One region of the Variovorax sp. GW821-FHT10C12 genome, then DNA from elsewhere that is predicted to be linked to it. Evidence: predicted binding sites of a transcription regulator. Region 1 holds the regulator's gene; the other holds the start of a gene.
The links. The regulator sigma-54, encoded in region 1, starts transcription at its own class of promoters, with help from an activator protein. The targets are predictions, from matches to a motif close to TGGCANGNAANCTGCTTT.
Positions count from the first base shown of each region.

Region 1 (7,085 bases):
GGACATCAGCTCCATCAACACCGGCGTCGACCTGCTCAACCGCCACGTGCAGAGCAAGGACTTCTTCAACGTGGCCGAATTCCCCACCGGCCGCTTCGTGGCCGAGCGCATCGACTTCAGCGGCGACAAGGTGACCGACGTGCCCGGCACGCTCACGCTCATGGGCCAGACCAAGCCGGTGACGCTGAAGGCCGTGCGCTTCAACTGCTACCTGAACCCGCTCATCAACCGCCAGGTCTGCGGCGGCGACTTCGAGGCCACCGTGCAGCGCAGCGACTGGGGCATCACCTGGGGCCTGAACTTCGGCTTCGAGAACAAGGTGAAGCTGCTGGTGCAGGTCGAAGCCGTGAACGTGCAGCAATGACGACGACGCAAGGAACCACGCGATGATGGACACCACCCTTTCCCTGCTCGGCATCGCCGGCGCCATGGCCGTCGGCGCGATGAGCCCGGGCCCGAGCTTCGTGATGGTGGCGCGCACCGCCGTGGCCTCGCGCAGCGACGGGCTGGCTGCCGCCCTGGGCATGGGCGCCGGCGGGCTGGCGTTCTCCATCGCGGCGCTGGCCGGGCTGCAGGCGGCGTTCCTCGCGGTGCCGGGGCTGTACCTCGCGATCAAGGCCTTCGGCGGCGCCTACCTGATCTACCTGGGCTTTCGCATCTGGCGCGGCGCGCGTCAGCCGCTCGCGATCACACCCGACACGGACGCCTCGCCGCGCCAGCAAGGCCGCAGCGGACGCACCTTCCTGCTCGGCCTGGCCACGCAGATCAGCAACCCGAAGACGGCGGTGGTGTACGCGAGCATCTTCGCGGCCTTCCTGCCGCGCGAGGTGCCGCTGGTGCTGGCGCTCGCCGTGCCGGCCGTGATCTTCTGCATCGAGACGGGCTGGTACGCGATCGTCGCGCTGGCACTGTCCTCGGCCGCGCCGCGCGCGGCCTACCTGCGCTACAAGACCTGGATCGACCGCGCGGCCGGCGGCGTGATGGGACTGCTGGGCCTGCGGCTCGTGTGGTCGGCCGTGCGCGGCACCTGAGGCCCTAGAGCAGGCTCTCGGGCGTGAGCGGCGACAGCAACTCGAGCATGGTGCGGTCCCAGAAGCCCGAGTCGGGCTCTTCGTGCAGCACGGTGGTCTTGCCGCCTTCCTCGCTGACCCACTCGATGCGCCGCGAGCCGGTGGCGCCCGCATCGGCGCCTTCGGCAAAGCGCAGCCGGTAGGCGCCCTGCTGCTTGAGCACATCGAGCAGCTTCAGGGTCTGCTGCGCCATCTCGGGGCTGCGGATGAACAGGCCGATCTCGGTGTTGTGAATCTCGGAGCGCGGATCGAAATTCATCGAGCCGACGAACAGGATGCGCTGGTCGATCACCGCCGACTTGGCGTGCAGCCGGCCCACCGACGTGCCGAACAGGCCGAGGCGCACGCTGCGCCGCGTGCGCGCGGAACTCAGCTCGTGCAGCTCGGCGCCCAACGCGAGCATGTCGGCGCGGTAGCGGCGGTAGGCGGTGTGGACCAGCGGTTCGTCGGTGGCGGCGAGCGAGTTGGTGACCACGCTGATCTTCACGTTGCGCCCGCGGATCTCGCGCATCACCTCCAGCCCCGACGCGCCCGGGATCAGGTAGGGCGAGACCAGCGTCACCTCGCTGCGCGCGCGGCGCATCTGCTCGACCACGTTGTAGCGCACGCTGTCCACGTCGAGCAGCGGCACGCCGCCATACGACGCGGTCTTGCCGATCACGCGGTCGGGCGAATCGGCATAGGCCTCGGCTGTGGTCCAGATCAGGCCCAGCTTGCCGGCGTCGAGGTCGTCGGCCACCGGGCTGTAGCCCAGCAGGTCGTTGGGCGCGGGCCTGGGCGGCGGCGGCGTGGTGTCGGGGCCGGTGGCGGCGTCGAAGCGGCGCTGCAGTTCTTCGCGCGGCAGGTCGGTGTGCACGACCGCGCCGATCGGGCGCACGTGCGGGCTGTTCCAGTACTGGTCGAACAGCACGCCCAGGCGCGGGATCAGCGCACCCGTGACGAAGGTGTCGAGGTCGATGAAGTTCGGGCCGGTGGTGCGGCGGAAGTACTGGTTGCCGATGTTGCGCCCGCCCGCCACCGCCATCGCGCCGTCGGCGATGAAGAGCTTGTTGTGCATGCGGCGGTTGACGCGGCTGAAGTCGAACAGCGACGCGGTGAAGCGCTTGAGCAGGCTGCCGCGCCCGGCCGGGAACGGGTTGAACAGACGCAGCTCGACGTTCGGCGTGGCGGCCAGCCCGAGCAGCAGCTCGTCTTCGCCCGAGGTGTACAGGTCGTCCATCAACAGACGCACGCGCACGCCGCGCTGGGCCGCATCGCGCAGGGTGCGCAGCAGGTAGCGGCCGGTCTCGTCGTTCTCGATCTGGTAGTACTGCACGTCGAGCGTGCGCTGCGCGCGGCGCGCCAGCTGCAGCCGCGTGTCGAAGGCGAAGTCGCCGCCGGGCATCAGGCGAAAGCCGCTGAGGTCGGGGTCGGGCTGCGAGGCCAGCGCGATCTTGCCGAGCGCGGTGTCGGCCGAGACGGCGATGGTCTTGGTGGGCGGGCGCGGTGCCTCGTCGGGCAGCGTGGCGCAGCCGGCGAACAGCAGCGCCGCCGCAATGACGACCACCCAATGCCCACAGCGCGACAGCAGGCGGCTCGTCATCGTCGGTTTTCTAGAGTGCCTTGCGCAGGTTGGCGGGCGCGATGCGCAGGGCCTCGCGGTACTTGGCGACGGTGCGGCGCGCGCACTCGATGCCCTGCTCTTTCAGCATCTCGGAGATCTGGCTGTCGGACAGCGGCTTCTTGATGCTCTCGGAACTCACGAACTGCTTGATCAGCGCGCGCACCGCCGTGCTCGACGCGTTGCCGCCGGTCTCGGTGCCCAGCGCCGAGCCGAAGAAGTACTTGAGCTCGACCGTGCCGAAGGGCGTCGACATGTACTTGGCGGTGGTCACGCGCGAGATGGTCGATTCGTGCAGGCCCAGCTCGTCGGCGATCTCGCGCAGCACCAGCGGGCGCATCGCGAGTTCGCCGTGCACGAAATAGCTCTTCTGCCGCTCGACGATGGCGTTGCTCACGCGCAGGATGGTGTCGAAGCGCTGCTGGATGTTCTTGATGAACCAGCGCGCCTCCTGCAGCCGCTGCGACAGAGCCTGGCTGCCCTCGCCCTTGTGCGACTTGAGCGCACCGGCGTAGATGTCGTGCACGCGCAGGCGCGGCATGACCTCGGGGTTCAGCATGACGCGGAACTTGATGTTGGTGCCGCGGCCCGTCTTGGTGACGATCACGTCGGGAATGATGATGTTGCGTTCGACGTCGACAAAACGGCGGCCCGGCTTGGGCTCCAGGCGCGCAATGATCTGCAGCGCCGAGCGCACCAGCTCTTCGTTGGTGCGCGTGAGCGTGGCCAGGCGCTTGAAGTCGCGCCGCGCGAGCAGCTCCATCGGCTGCTTGCAGATCGCGATGGCGGTCTTGCGGATGAGCGCTTCGGCCTCGGTCTCGTCTTCGCTGGCGAGCGCCTTCAGCTGGATGCTCAGGCATTCGCCGAGGTCGCGCGCACCGACGCCGACCGGCTCCAGGCTCTGCAGCAGGCCCAGCGCCACCTGGAAGTGGTGCACGAGGTCGTCGAACTGGTCGTTGTCGTCGCCCGCCAGGCCCGAGGCCAGCGCGGGCAGCGAGTCTTCGAGGTAGCCGTCGTCGTTGAGCGATTCGATCAGGAAGCGCAGCGCGGCGCAGTCGTTTTCATTGAGCCGCAGGCTCAGCGCCTGGCGGTGCAGGAAGGACTGCAGCGACTCCTGGCTGCGCGCGAGTTCGGTGGCGTCGGCACGCTCGTCGTCGCCCAGGTTGTTCTGGCGCGCAGGCGCATCGCTGCCCCACTCGCTGTCGTCGGGCGCCATCTCGACGGTGCCGTCGCCTTCCCAGTCGGGCTCGCGCTCGGTGATCTCGGCGGCGGGGCCGTCGGAGTCGGGCGTGGACGTGGCTTCGCTGGTGGTGGTCGTCGCGCTGCTGGTCGGCGCCGGGGCGAAGTCGCCCTCGCCGGTTTCACCCCCATCGTCGCGCGGCACGGGCGTGTCGACAGCATCGAGCCCGAACTCCTCGCGCGCCGCTTCTTCCGCGGTGCGTTCGAGGAACGGGTTCTCGTCCAGCATCTGCTCCACCTCCTGGCTCAGTTCGAGCGTGGAGAGTTGGAGCAGGCGAATGGACTGCTGCAGCTGCGGCGTCAAGGCCAGATGCTGCGAGACGCGAAGGGACAGCCCTTGCTTCATGGAGACCCGACCCTCCCTTACATGCGGAAGTGCTCGCCCAGGTACACCCTGCGTACCTCGGCGTTGTCGACGATCTCCGAGGGTGTGCCTTGTGCCAGCACGTGCCCGTCGCTGATGATGAACGCGTGATCGCAGATGCCCAGCGTTTCACGCACGTTGTGGTCGGTGATGAGCACGCCGATGCCACGTTCCTTCAGGAAACTGATGATCCGCTGAATCTCGATCACCGCGATCGGGTCGATGCCGGCGAAGGGCTCGTCCAGCAGGATGAAGCGCGGCTGGGTGGCCAGCGCGCGCGCGATTTCAACGCGGCGGCGCTCGCCGCCCGACAGGGCGAGCGCAGGCGAATCGCGCAGGTGGTCGACGCGCAGGTCGGCCAGCAGGTCGGTCAGGCGCTCGTCGATGTGCTGCTTGGACAGCGCCACCAGGCGGCCGTTGGCGTCGGGCTCGCGTTGCAGCTCGAGCACGGCACGCACGTTTTCCTCGACCGTGAGCTTGCGGAAGATCGAGGCTTCCTGCGGCAGGTAGCTCAGGCCCATGCGCGCGCGGCGGTGGATCGGCATGTGGGCGATGGGCTCGCCGTCGATGGTGATCTCGCCAGCGTCGGCGCGCACCAGCCCGACGATCATGTAGAACGAGGTGGTCTTGCCCGCGCCGTTGGGGCCGAGCAGTCCGACGACTTCGCCCTTCTGCACATCAAGCGACACGTCTTTGACGACCGTGCGGCTGCCGTAGCTCTTCTTGAGGCCGCGCGCCACGAGGCGGCTGCCCGGGACGCCGTCGGCGGGCGGGATTCCTGCGGTTTCGATCACTTGCGCCCTTCCCCTTCGGTGCCGCCCAGTGTGGTGCTCGAGCGCAGCCCGGCGCCGGGCGCGGGGGTGGGCGCCGGGGCCGCGGGCTTCTTGCCGCCGGCTGCCGGCGCGGAGCCGGGCGCCGCCGGGGCCGGCGTGGCCTTCGGCGTGAGGATGGCCTTCACGCGGCCGCCGCCACCCGCCGAGACGCCGGCGTTCGGCGGCACGAGGGAACCGTTGACGGTGTAGGTGTCGTTGCTCTGGTCGTAGACGATCAGCGCGCCGCTGCTCTCGTCGTTGGCCGTGGCGCCGATCAGGCGGCGCATGACGGCGCGGCGGATGAACTTGACGTTGTCGGCGCGGCTGTCGTACTCGATGACTTCCGACTCGCCCTCGATCCACTCGTCGCCGGCGTTGCGCTTCTGCTTGTAATAGGCCAGCTTGCCGGGCGCCGCCGTGACCACGCCGTACTGGTAGCCCTCGGCGTCCTGGCGCACGTCCAGCCGCGCACCGCGGATGATGATCGTGCCCTTCGTGACCAGCACGTTGCCGGTGAACACGCTGGTCTGTTTCAGGTCGTCGTAGCGCATCGAGTCGGACTCGATGTTCATCGGCTTGGTGCGGTCGGCGGTTTCAGCCAGGGCGCCGGAGGCGGCTCCGGCCAGCAACAGCGCGCCGAAGGCCAGGCGGCCGAGGCGACGAAGGGTGGGGAATGTGGGGATGGAGGGCAATGTCATAAAGGCACGAAACTTGCTCTGAAACATTGTATGCGTGGGATGGCAATTGCCCACCGCCACCAATGAAAAAGCCCGCCGAAGCGGGCCTTGCATTCGACCCAAAAACCAGGTCGACAGGTCGTCGGGGCGGTCAGCCCTTCTTGGCTTCGCCGATGAGGAAGGTCGCGACCTGCAGCACCTTGGCCATGCTGCCGGCGGTTTCGCCGTCGACATACCAGCGGCCTGCCACGGCCAGGGCCGGCACGCCGGCGACCTTGTAGGCCTCGGTCTGCTGCGACGCGCGACGGGCCTTGCTGGCCACGCCGAAGGACGCAAATGTTTCCTTGAACTTGGCGCCGTCGAGGCCGGCACGCTCGGCCCAGGCCTGGATGTTGGCTTCGCCGTTCAGGTTCTGACGCTGCGCGTGGATCGCGGCGAACACCTTCGGGTGGTATTCCTCCAGCTTGCCCATGGCTTCGAGCGTGAAGTACAGGCGCTGCTTGGCTTCGACGTCGTTGCCCACGAAAGGCACCGGGATGCGGCGGAACGCCACTTCCTTCGGGGCTGCCTTGACCCAGGCTTCGAGCGAGGGCTCGAAGTCGTTGCAATGCGGGCAGTTGTACGAGAAGAACTCGACCACCTCGACCTTGCCGGCGGATGCATCGACGGGCACGCGCTTGTCGAGCACGAGGAAATCGGAGCCGGCCTTGGGGGCGCGCTGGGCGTGTGCCGGAACGGCAGCCAGCGAAAGCAGCCCGATCGAAGTGGCGGCCAGCGAAAAGTCACGACGTTTCATGGAAAAGGTTCTCCTGTGGGTACCGCAGTACAGAGCCGGCGCGCCGCCGGGAGTTCCCCGTGGGCGGCGCGACCGAGGCGCTGGAATTGACAAACGAGTGCGGCAGATGCCGCGCGGGCGAGAGCTTAAAGGCTGTTCAAGAAAGGCGTCGGTCAGCGCTGCACGCGCACCAACGCCGATTCGAGACCGCCGCCGTCGAGCCGTTCCTTGAGCCGATCGGCGTCGTCCTTCTTGTTGAACGGGCCCGCGCGCACGCGGTAGACCGTGCGACCGGCCTGCTCGCGTTCGGTGACCTTGGCCTCGACGCCCATCAGCGACAGCTTGGCGCGTTGCGCCTCGGCGTCGTCGGTGGTGCGGAAGGCGCCGGCCTGCACGAAGTACATGAAGGGGTCGGCACCCGACGGCGACGGTGCGGCGGCCGTGTGGCTCGGCGCAGCGGACGCGGTGGTCGTGCTGCTGCCGCCTGCGCGGGCCCGGGCGAGGTCGCCCAGCGGATCGTTCGACGGCGGCAGGGCGTTGGCTTCGGC
Region 1 covers NZ_JBWKNE010000005.1:356,853-363,937, reverse strand. Annotated here, with positions in the region: gene AC07OH_RS23005 (YceI family protein) at 1-364, shown strand, start outside; gene AC07OH_RS23000 (LysE family translocator) at 387-1,031, shown strand; gene AC07OH_RS22995 (phospholipase D family protein) at 1,036-2,652, opposite strand; gene rpoN (RNA polymerase factor sigma-54) at 2,663-4,255, opposite strand; gene lptB (LPS export ABC transporter ATP-binding protein) at 4,273-5,067, opposite strand; gene lptA (lipopolysaccharide transport periplasmic protein LptA) at 5,064-5,783, opposite strand; gene AC07OH_RS22975 (thiol:disulfide interchange protein DsbA/DsbL) at 5,914-6,558, opposite strand; gene AC07OH_RS22970 (SPOR domain-containing protein) at 6,711-7,085, opposite strand, start outside.

Region 2 (7,085 bases), on a different contig from region 1:
GCCTGCCGGTGCTGGGGCGCGCGGCGCCAGTCGCGGGGTTTTTGAACACCCTGGTCGGTGACGGCGACGACGACGGTGTGATCCGCAGCGTGCCGCTCATTGCCCGCTACGAAGGCGAGCACGCGGCGCCCGGGCACTACGAATCGTTGGCACTAGCGGTGTACCGCATCGCGAACGGCTCGCCGCCGGTGCGGCCGGCGCTCGTGGCTGGCGACGGCAACTTTCCGCGCCTGCAGGCGCTGGTGCTCGGGTCGTTGCGCATCCCGGTCGATCAGACCGCCAGCCTGCAGGTGCCGTTCCGCGGGCCCGGCGGTCCGCGCGCAGGATCGTTCCGCTACGTGGCCGCTGCCGACGTGCTCGAGGGCCGACTGGCGCCGGGCGAGTTGAAGGACAAGATCGTGCTGCTCGGCGCCACCGCTCCCGGCCTGCAGGACCTGCGCGCCACCCCCGTCGGCGCGGCGTTCCCGGGCGTCGAGGTGCACGCCAACATCGTTTCGGGTTTGCTCGACCGGCGCCTGCTGGCCGTGCCCGACTACGCACCGGGCTACGAAGTGCTGACCGTGCTGGCGGCGGGACTCGTGCTCGCCTTCGGGCTATCGCTGCTGTCGGCATCGCGCGCCGTGCTGCTCGGTGCAGGCGTGGTCGCCGCGCTGGTCGGCCTCAACACCTGGCTCTACATCGGCCACAGCCTCGTGCTTCCGCTGGCGTCGGCGCTCGTCATGGTGGCGCTGGCCTTTGCCCTCAACATGAGCTGGGGCTACTTCGTCGAATCGCGCGCGCGGCGCGGGCTGGTGCGGCTCTTCGGCACCTACGTGCCGCCGCAACTGGTCGACGAAATGCTCGTGCGCCCCGGCCGCTACAGCATGCGCGCCGAGAGCAAGGAAATGACCGTGATGTTCTGCGACATGCGCGACTTCACGCGCTTGTCCGAGCAGATGGCGCCGGCCGAGCTGCAGGCCTTCCTGAACACCGTCTTCAGCCGGCTCACCGAGGTGATCAGTGCACACCGCGGCACCGTCGACAAATACATGGGCGACTGCGTCATGGCCTTCTGGGGCGCGCCGATCGACACGCCCGGCCACGCCGCGCTCGCCGTGCAGGCGGCGATCGACATGGCCGCCGCCGTGCACGACATCAACCGCCAGCACCGCGCCAACGGCCGTCCCGAGATCAGCGCCGGCATCGGCCTGAACAGTGGCCTCATGAGTGTGGGCGACATGGGCTCGACCGCGCGCCGCAGCTATACCGTGGTCGGTGACGCGGTCAATCTCGCCTCCCGGCTCGAGGGCCTGAGCGGACACTACGGGGTCGAGATCGTGGCCAGCGGCGCGACCCGCGAAGCGGCGCCCGGCTTCGTCTGGCAGGAGCTCGACAGCGTGCGCGTCAAGGGCAAGGCCCAGGCCGTCGCCATCTACACCCCGCTTTCGGCGCAGGTCGGCGCTGAGGCGCAGGACACATCGCAGCAGCTCGACCGCTGGAACCAGGTGCTCGCCGCCTACCGCCGCCAGGATTGGGCGCTGGGCCGAAACTTGCTGGCTCCCCTGCTCGCCGCGGATGCCAAAAAAGTCCTTTACCAGCTCTATGCACAGCGTTTAGCCTCGATGGCGCTACGCCCGCAAGACCCGGACTGGGACGGCGCCACCCGGTTCGACACCAAATGACGACAGACGCAACCAAGGGGTCTTCCACAATGCAGGTACGCGTGCTGGGTTGCTCGGGCGCCATCGCCAAGGACTGCCGCACCACCTCGTTCCTGGTCGATGCGGACCTGCTCGTGGACGCCGGCACGGGCGTCGGCGATCTCACCCTCGACGAGATGGCCGCCATCGACGACGTGGTGCTCACCCACTCGCACCTCGACCACATCGCCGCCCTGCCCCTGATGCTCGACGCCGTCGGCAGCCGCCGTGCCCGGCCGCTGCGCGTGCACGCCCTGGCGGCCACCATCGACGCGCTGCGCGCGCATGTGTTCAACAACGTCATCTGGCCGAATTTCGAACGCATTCCCAGCCCCGAATCGCCCTTCGTGAGCTTTCACGAGATCGCAGTCGGGCAGTGCCTCGAGCTGGGGCGCGACGCTCCCAAGCTGATCGAAGTGCTGCCGGCGGTCCACACCGTGCCGGCCTGCGGCTTCGCCATCCGTCGGGCCGAAGGCGGCGCTCACTGGGTCTTCAGCGGCGACACCGAACGCAACCCGCCGTTCTGGGAGCGCGTCAACGCGATCGACGTGGCGATGCTGGTCATCGAAACGGCCTTCAGCTCCCGCGAAGAGGCCTTGGCCGAACGCAGCCTGCACCTGTCGCCGGTGGCGCTGGCGCACGAACTGGCGCACATTGATCCGGGCAAGCAATACCCGATCTACATCACCCACACCAAGCCGGCGGAGACCGAAGAAATCATGAGCCAGATCGAGATGCTGGCAGGGCGGGAGGTGGCAGGGTTGGCGCAGCGGGACATCCGCTGGCTCAAGGCGAACGGGGTGCTGACCTTCTGACCGGGGCCGGTCGGGCATGACAAATTTGTCGACACAATTGGCATCTGAGTGCGAGTTGTGTCACATCATGTAACCATCTTGTGACCAAAGTCGGCCCGAACGGGGGCTGCTGGGTGGGGAAACCGGGTGGCACGGATGCTGCGGAAGTGATCCCGCTCCGGGCTGGTTCCCGGGCTCTACAAACCAACCTGGAGTTAATCGAATGAACCGTCGTTCTATCGCGCGCAATGTGCAAAAGGGTTTCACCCTGATCGAATTGATGATCGTTGTGGCGATCATTGGTATCTTGGCAGCTGTGGCTCTGCCGCAGTACCAAAACTACACGGCTCGCGCTCAGACCACTGAAGCGATGAACCTGCTCGCTGGCCTGAAGACCCCGCTCATGGAGATCGCCGGCTCCCAAGGTTTGGCGCAGGCCTGCAGCACCAACGACGCAGTTCCCGCGGTGCCCGCTGGTCCTGGCGGAGTTCCTGCAGGGACGCCGGCTATCGAAGCTGGCGCTCTGCATAAGGACAACAACTTCACGCTGTCTGGTCAGTACGTCGCTAAAATCGAAGCTATTCCGACCGCAGCTACCAGCTGCGAACTCAAGGCAACGTTCAAGGGCGCGGCCGTGAACGACAAGCTGAAGAACGGCACCATTTCCTTCACATACACCGCTTCGAACGCCGAGTGGCGCTGCACCTCCAGCCTGGACCAGTCGGTTCGTCCTAAGACTTGCACCTAAGTCTAGATCTGAGGCCGATCAGAACGGCCATGACCAAGCCGCCTTCGGGCGGCTTTTTGCTTTTTAATCCTCGCGTCCAGTCTTGGTGGACTGGCACCTTTTCCCTCAAGGAAGGCCGGCCAATGGAGTCAGGTGCGAGGCGCGCAGACTCTTGGTTTTTCAATCAAGAAAGCGAACGCAGCTAAGGCCGGTCCAATAGCGCTACGGTATCCGGAGCCGCTCGACCGTATTGGCATGGCTACCAGAACTGGTATTCGGCATCCTCTCGGCTGCCCATGCCTGTATCGGCCAAGAAATTCTCTTCCGCGTCCATGCCATCGACTCACCGAGCAGAAGGTCGACATCCCCGAGGTGCAGCTTCGCGAAGCCAACACGAATGCCCAACTGTTCGAGGTGGTGATCGGATGTACTGAAGAAGGACCGGGCAGGTATCGCAAAGAGCCTTCGGACTCTCGCAAAAGCTTCTCCCGGGGTGAGTAGAGCAAGAGCTTGCCGCCATTGGGTTCGGAGCCGCCCTGGGGTTGGTGTGGCCGCTAATGCGATGCGCGTGAATACACCGTGATCGAGCTCGTTTGCGAGGTGCTCTCGCCGCACTGGGTCGCGCAGAGACCGTACCTGCCCTGAAATTGAAATCGCCCGACGAAGTTCATCGGGCGTCTCTGATCGGCTTCAACAGCCCGGCTATCTGGCCTTCGCAGGTGTCAATCTACGCTTTGGCAGGGCGGATCAGATACGGCATCTAGTTCACCAACTCTCGCCACGAAGTCCGATGCGCGACTCCCCCGCCCGACGAAGGTGGGACCGGAGGAACCTCAGAGCCCAGATCTCCGTTGCTCCGTTGATAGATGATGCGGATATTGCCGTCACTGTCCTTCACCCAGCTCATCCCGACAATCAGCGAGTTTTCGCTCCACAGCGCCCCCGCCGGGTTGGTGGTCACCACGCCGCCATTGGCCGCGTTGAGATAGTAGCGCCATGACGAGCCTCCCGATGCGCAGGCGTCGCCGTTGGGAATGGCGGTCGCAATCGCGAGGGTGTTGAGTTGCAGGCCCAGGTTGGTCGCGACACGTTCTCTGCCGTGTGGCAGGTCGATCCACCATCCCGCCTTCGTTGAGAAATTGACGGCATTGTTGGACACGGAGGCCGTCTTTGCCTCTCTCTCCGTGCCGTCGAGCGTGAAGGTTTGTCGCACGAAGTTGGTCGTGTCGGTACGCACATCGCCCCAGCCGTTGTTGGTCAAGGGGTCCTTCACCGCGTAGACGGATTGCTGGGTGGTGTCTGTGATGTCGTTCTGACCCAGGTAGCGGCCAGTTCCCACGATGATCACGGGCTTGCCCGCGATTTCCACCGTTTCGGGTTTCGTGCTGATGGGCTGCGGGGTGCTTCCGACCTGGAAGACCGCGAGCTTCAGTGCCGCGCGCTTGGGTTCGATCAGTCCGTCGATATCGAAGCGCCACAGGTTGCCCAGCATGTCGCCGCCGTAGAAGCGCTTGCTGGTGTTGTTCCCCACATCGTCGATCCATGCGTTGATCTTGGCCAGGCCGCTGGGAGCGCTAACGCTGCCGACAGTGGTCGAGATGTCCTGCAGCTTCGCGCCGCTGTTGGCGTTCAGCACGAACAAGTGGCCCTTGCCGTCACCGTCCGTGTTGTTGTACCCGGATGCGAATACGACAACCCAGGTGCCGTCGGCCTTCTTGGTGATGACCGGATTGCCGTAGCTGTAACCCAGGTTGTCGTCGGTGAACTCCCACAGCATCGAGGGGCTGGTGGGGTCCGTGATGTCCAGTGCGTAGTAGCTCTTGCCGCCGAGGTTGAGTCCGCCCACGAGGATGGTCTTCCAGGTGTCGCCGACCTTGATGTCCCCCATCACCGGTGCACCGTCCACGAAGTACTGGTGATTGGCGCCATAGCCGGTGTCCGCCAGCTTGTACATATTGGGCATCACCGCCGTGGGAACGAAGGCCCAGAGTTCGGTGCCGCCGTCCGACTTGTCGGACGAGAAGGCATGCAGCATGCCGTCGTTGGCCGCGACGTAGACGACGTTCTTTCGTGTGGCCTTCGCGGCGACGAAGTCCGCATAGCCTGCGTCTGCATACTTGAAAGGCGGCTTCCCGACATGCACCGGCGCGCCGTTCACGATGTCGCCCAGCACGTGTTTGCGGCTGCGATACAAGGCCGCCAAGGTCGTATTCGACGCACCTGCGCTTTGCGATTCGTGCGTCTTCACGCCGCGCAGATAGTTGACGAGGTTGGCGCCAGAATTCGCTGCGGTCTTTTCATCCGTCGACAGCAAAGCGCATTGAGCCGCGGTCAATCCCGTCGTGCACATGCGATTGTTGAAATGTGCTTGCAACGTCCCGCCCAGATTGGCGTAGGTAAAGCCCAGCAGCGCGCCACTGTTGTTGAAGTAGATCTTGCGGTTCGCGGGCGTCGCGGCATCGAGTTGCTCTTGCGCGGACCAGGCGCGCGCGCCGATGACCGCGTCTTTCCCGTTGAGCGCAAAGGCTTGCAGATCGCCGGTCCAAACCTGGGTCGTGTAGCTGGCCCGGAAGACCTGGTTGTCGTTCCCCGCGACGAGTTCCAGTGAACTGGTCGATGCGGCCGCACCGGCACCATCCACCTGCTTGACCGCTGCGACGACGCCATTGATGGCCTCTGCCAGCAGTCCGGCGTTGAGTGCTGAGTAGTACTGTCCGCGACCGTTGACTGCGGTGTGCCAGAGGTCATCTACGTTGCGGGCATCCCCGCCGATGCTGTTGTCTTTCGTCGAATTCGTGTTGCCAGGCGAGGGCCAGTTGAGCGGGCCGCTCTTGAGGTCGGCATAGGCGCCCGTCTTTTGGGTCAGGTAGTTCTTGTCGTATGCCAGCGTGCCACTCACGCCGAGGCCGATGGTGAATGTGTTCATGTGCTGCCAATCGGCGGGGTCGGTGGCGGTGGTGCGAACGATGTTCGCGCACACGTCCTGAGAGCTGCCGTTGGGGGACGACGTGGACGTGCAGTTGCTGCCGTTTCGAAGGTCCGTCTTGTAGTAGTACTGGGCCACGTCGGCGAGCGTGTTGGAGGTGCCACCGTTGAACGACTTGCTTTCGACCGGAGCACTGGGGGTGAATTGCGTTGAAGGGGGCTGGCTAACAGCCTGGTTGTTCGAGACAGTCGAAAAGGACGTTGCGCTGGTGACGGAGCCGTTGGCGTCTGGATCGTAGGTGACGGTGCCTGCGCCTGTGCTTACGCAAGTCGAACGGTCGGATGAACCGCTGTCGGTCCAACTGCTGTTGGTCAGGGTTGGGCTTCTGCTGGACGAAACGTCCGGGACGCCCGAATTGGTCCAGCTTGAATAGGTGATCGGACTGGTCACCGGCGTAGCTGCAACGCCCCCCGTGGTCACGGTTGTGACTGTGTATGTTGCGGTTCCGCGTTGTGGCGTCACAGATCTTTGCGTTTCTGTTTGTTTTGCGGTCTGCAGCTGCTTGGTCACGCGATACCTCGTGCTGCCACAACTTCCACCACCCGTCCCGGACGCGACGGAGATCTTTGTGCGCGACAGAGTCACAGTGCGTGTTTGGGTCAGGGTTTCTGTCGCCGTAGCGGGGGCCGTGTACGTGACAACGCTTCGTACAACACTGACCGCGTCATCAACCATTGGACGGACTTCATCGCCGTCCTGTTGTCCAACCTCTGTGCCATCCAACCGCACGCCCTTGCCACTGTTCCAGTAACCGTCGGTCGAGAGCAATGCGTAGTTGCGCTGGCAGGAGTACTGCAGCGGGTCGTACTGATTGTTGAATTGCTTGCCGAAATAGCGCCCTGCCTTGGAAAGCGCGGAGCGCAGCGGCGTGTTGCCATCAGGCTCGGAACCGTAGAGGC
Region 2 covers NZ_JBWKNE010000007.1:168,091-175,175, forward strand. Annotated here, with positions in the region: gene AC07OH_RS25480 (CHASE2 domain-containing protein) at 1-1,661, shown strand, start outside; gene AC07OH_RS25485 (3',5'-cyclic-nucleotide phosphodiesterase) at 1,691-2,494, shown strand; gene AC07OH_RS25490 (pilin) at 2,697-3,221, shown strand; gene AC07OH_RS25495 (pilus assembly protein) at 3,961-7,085, opposite strand, start outside.
Region 2: a site for sigma-54 is predicted at 2,622-2,639, ahead of AC07OH_RS25490 (pilin). Genes of this name have one in related genera too.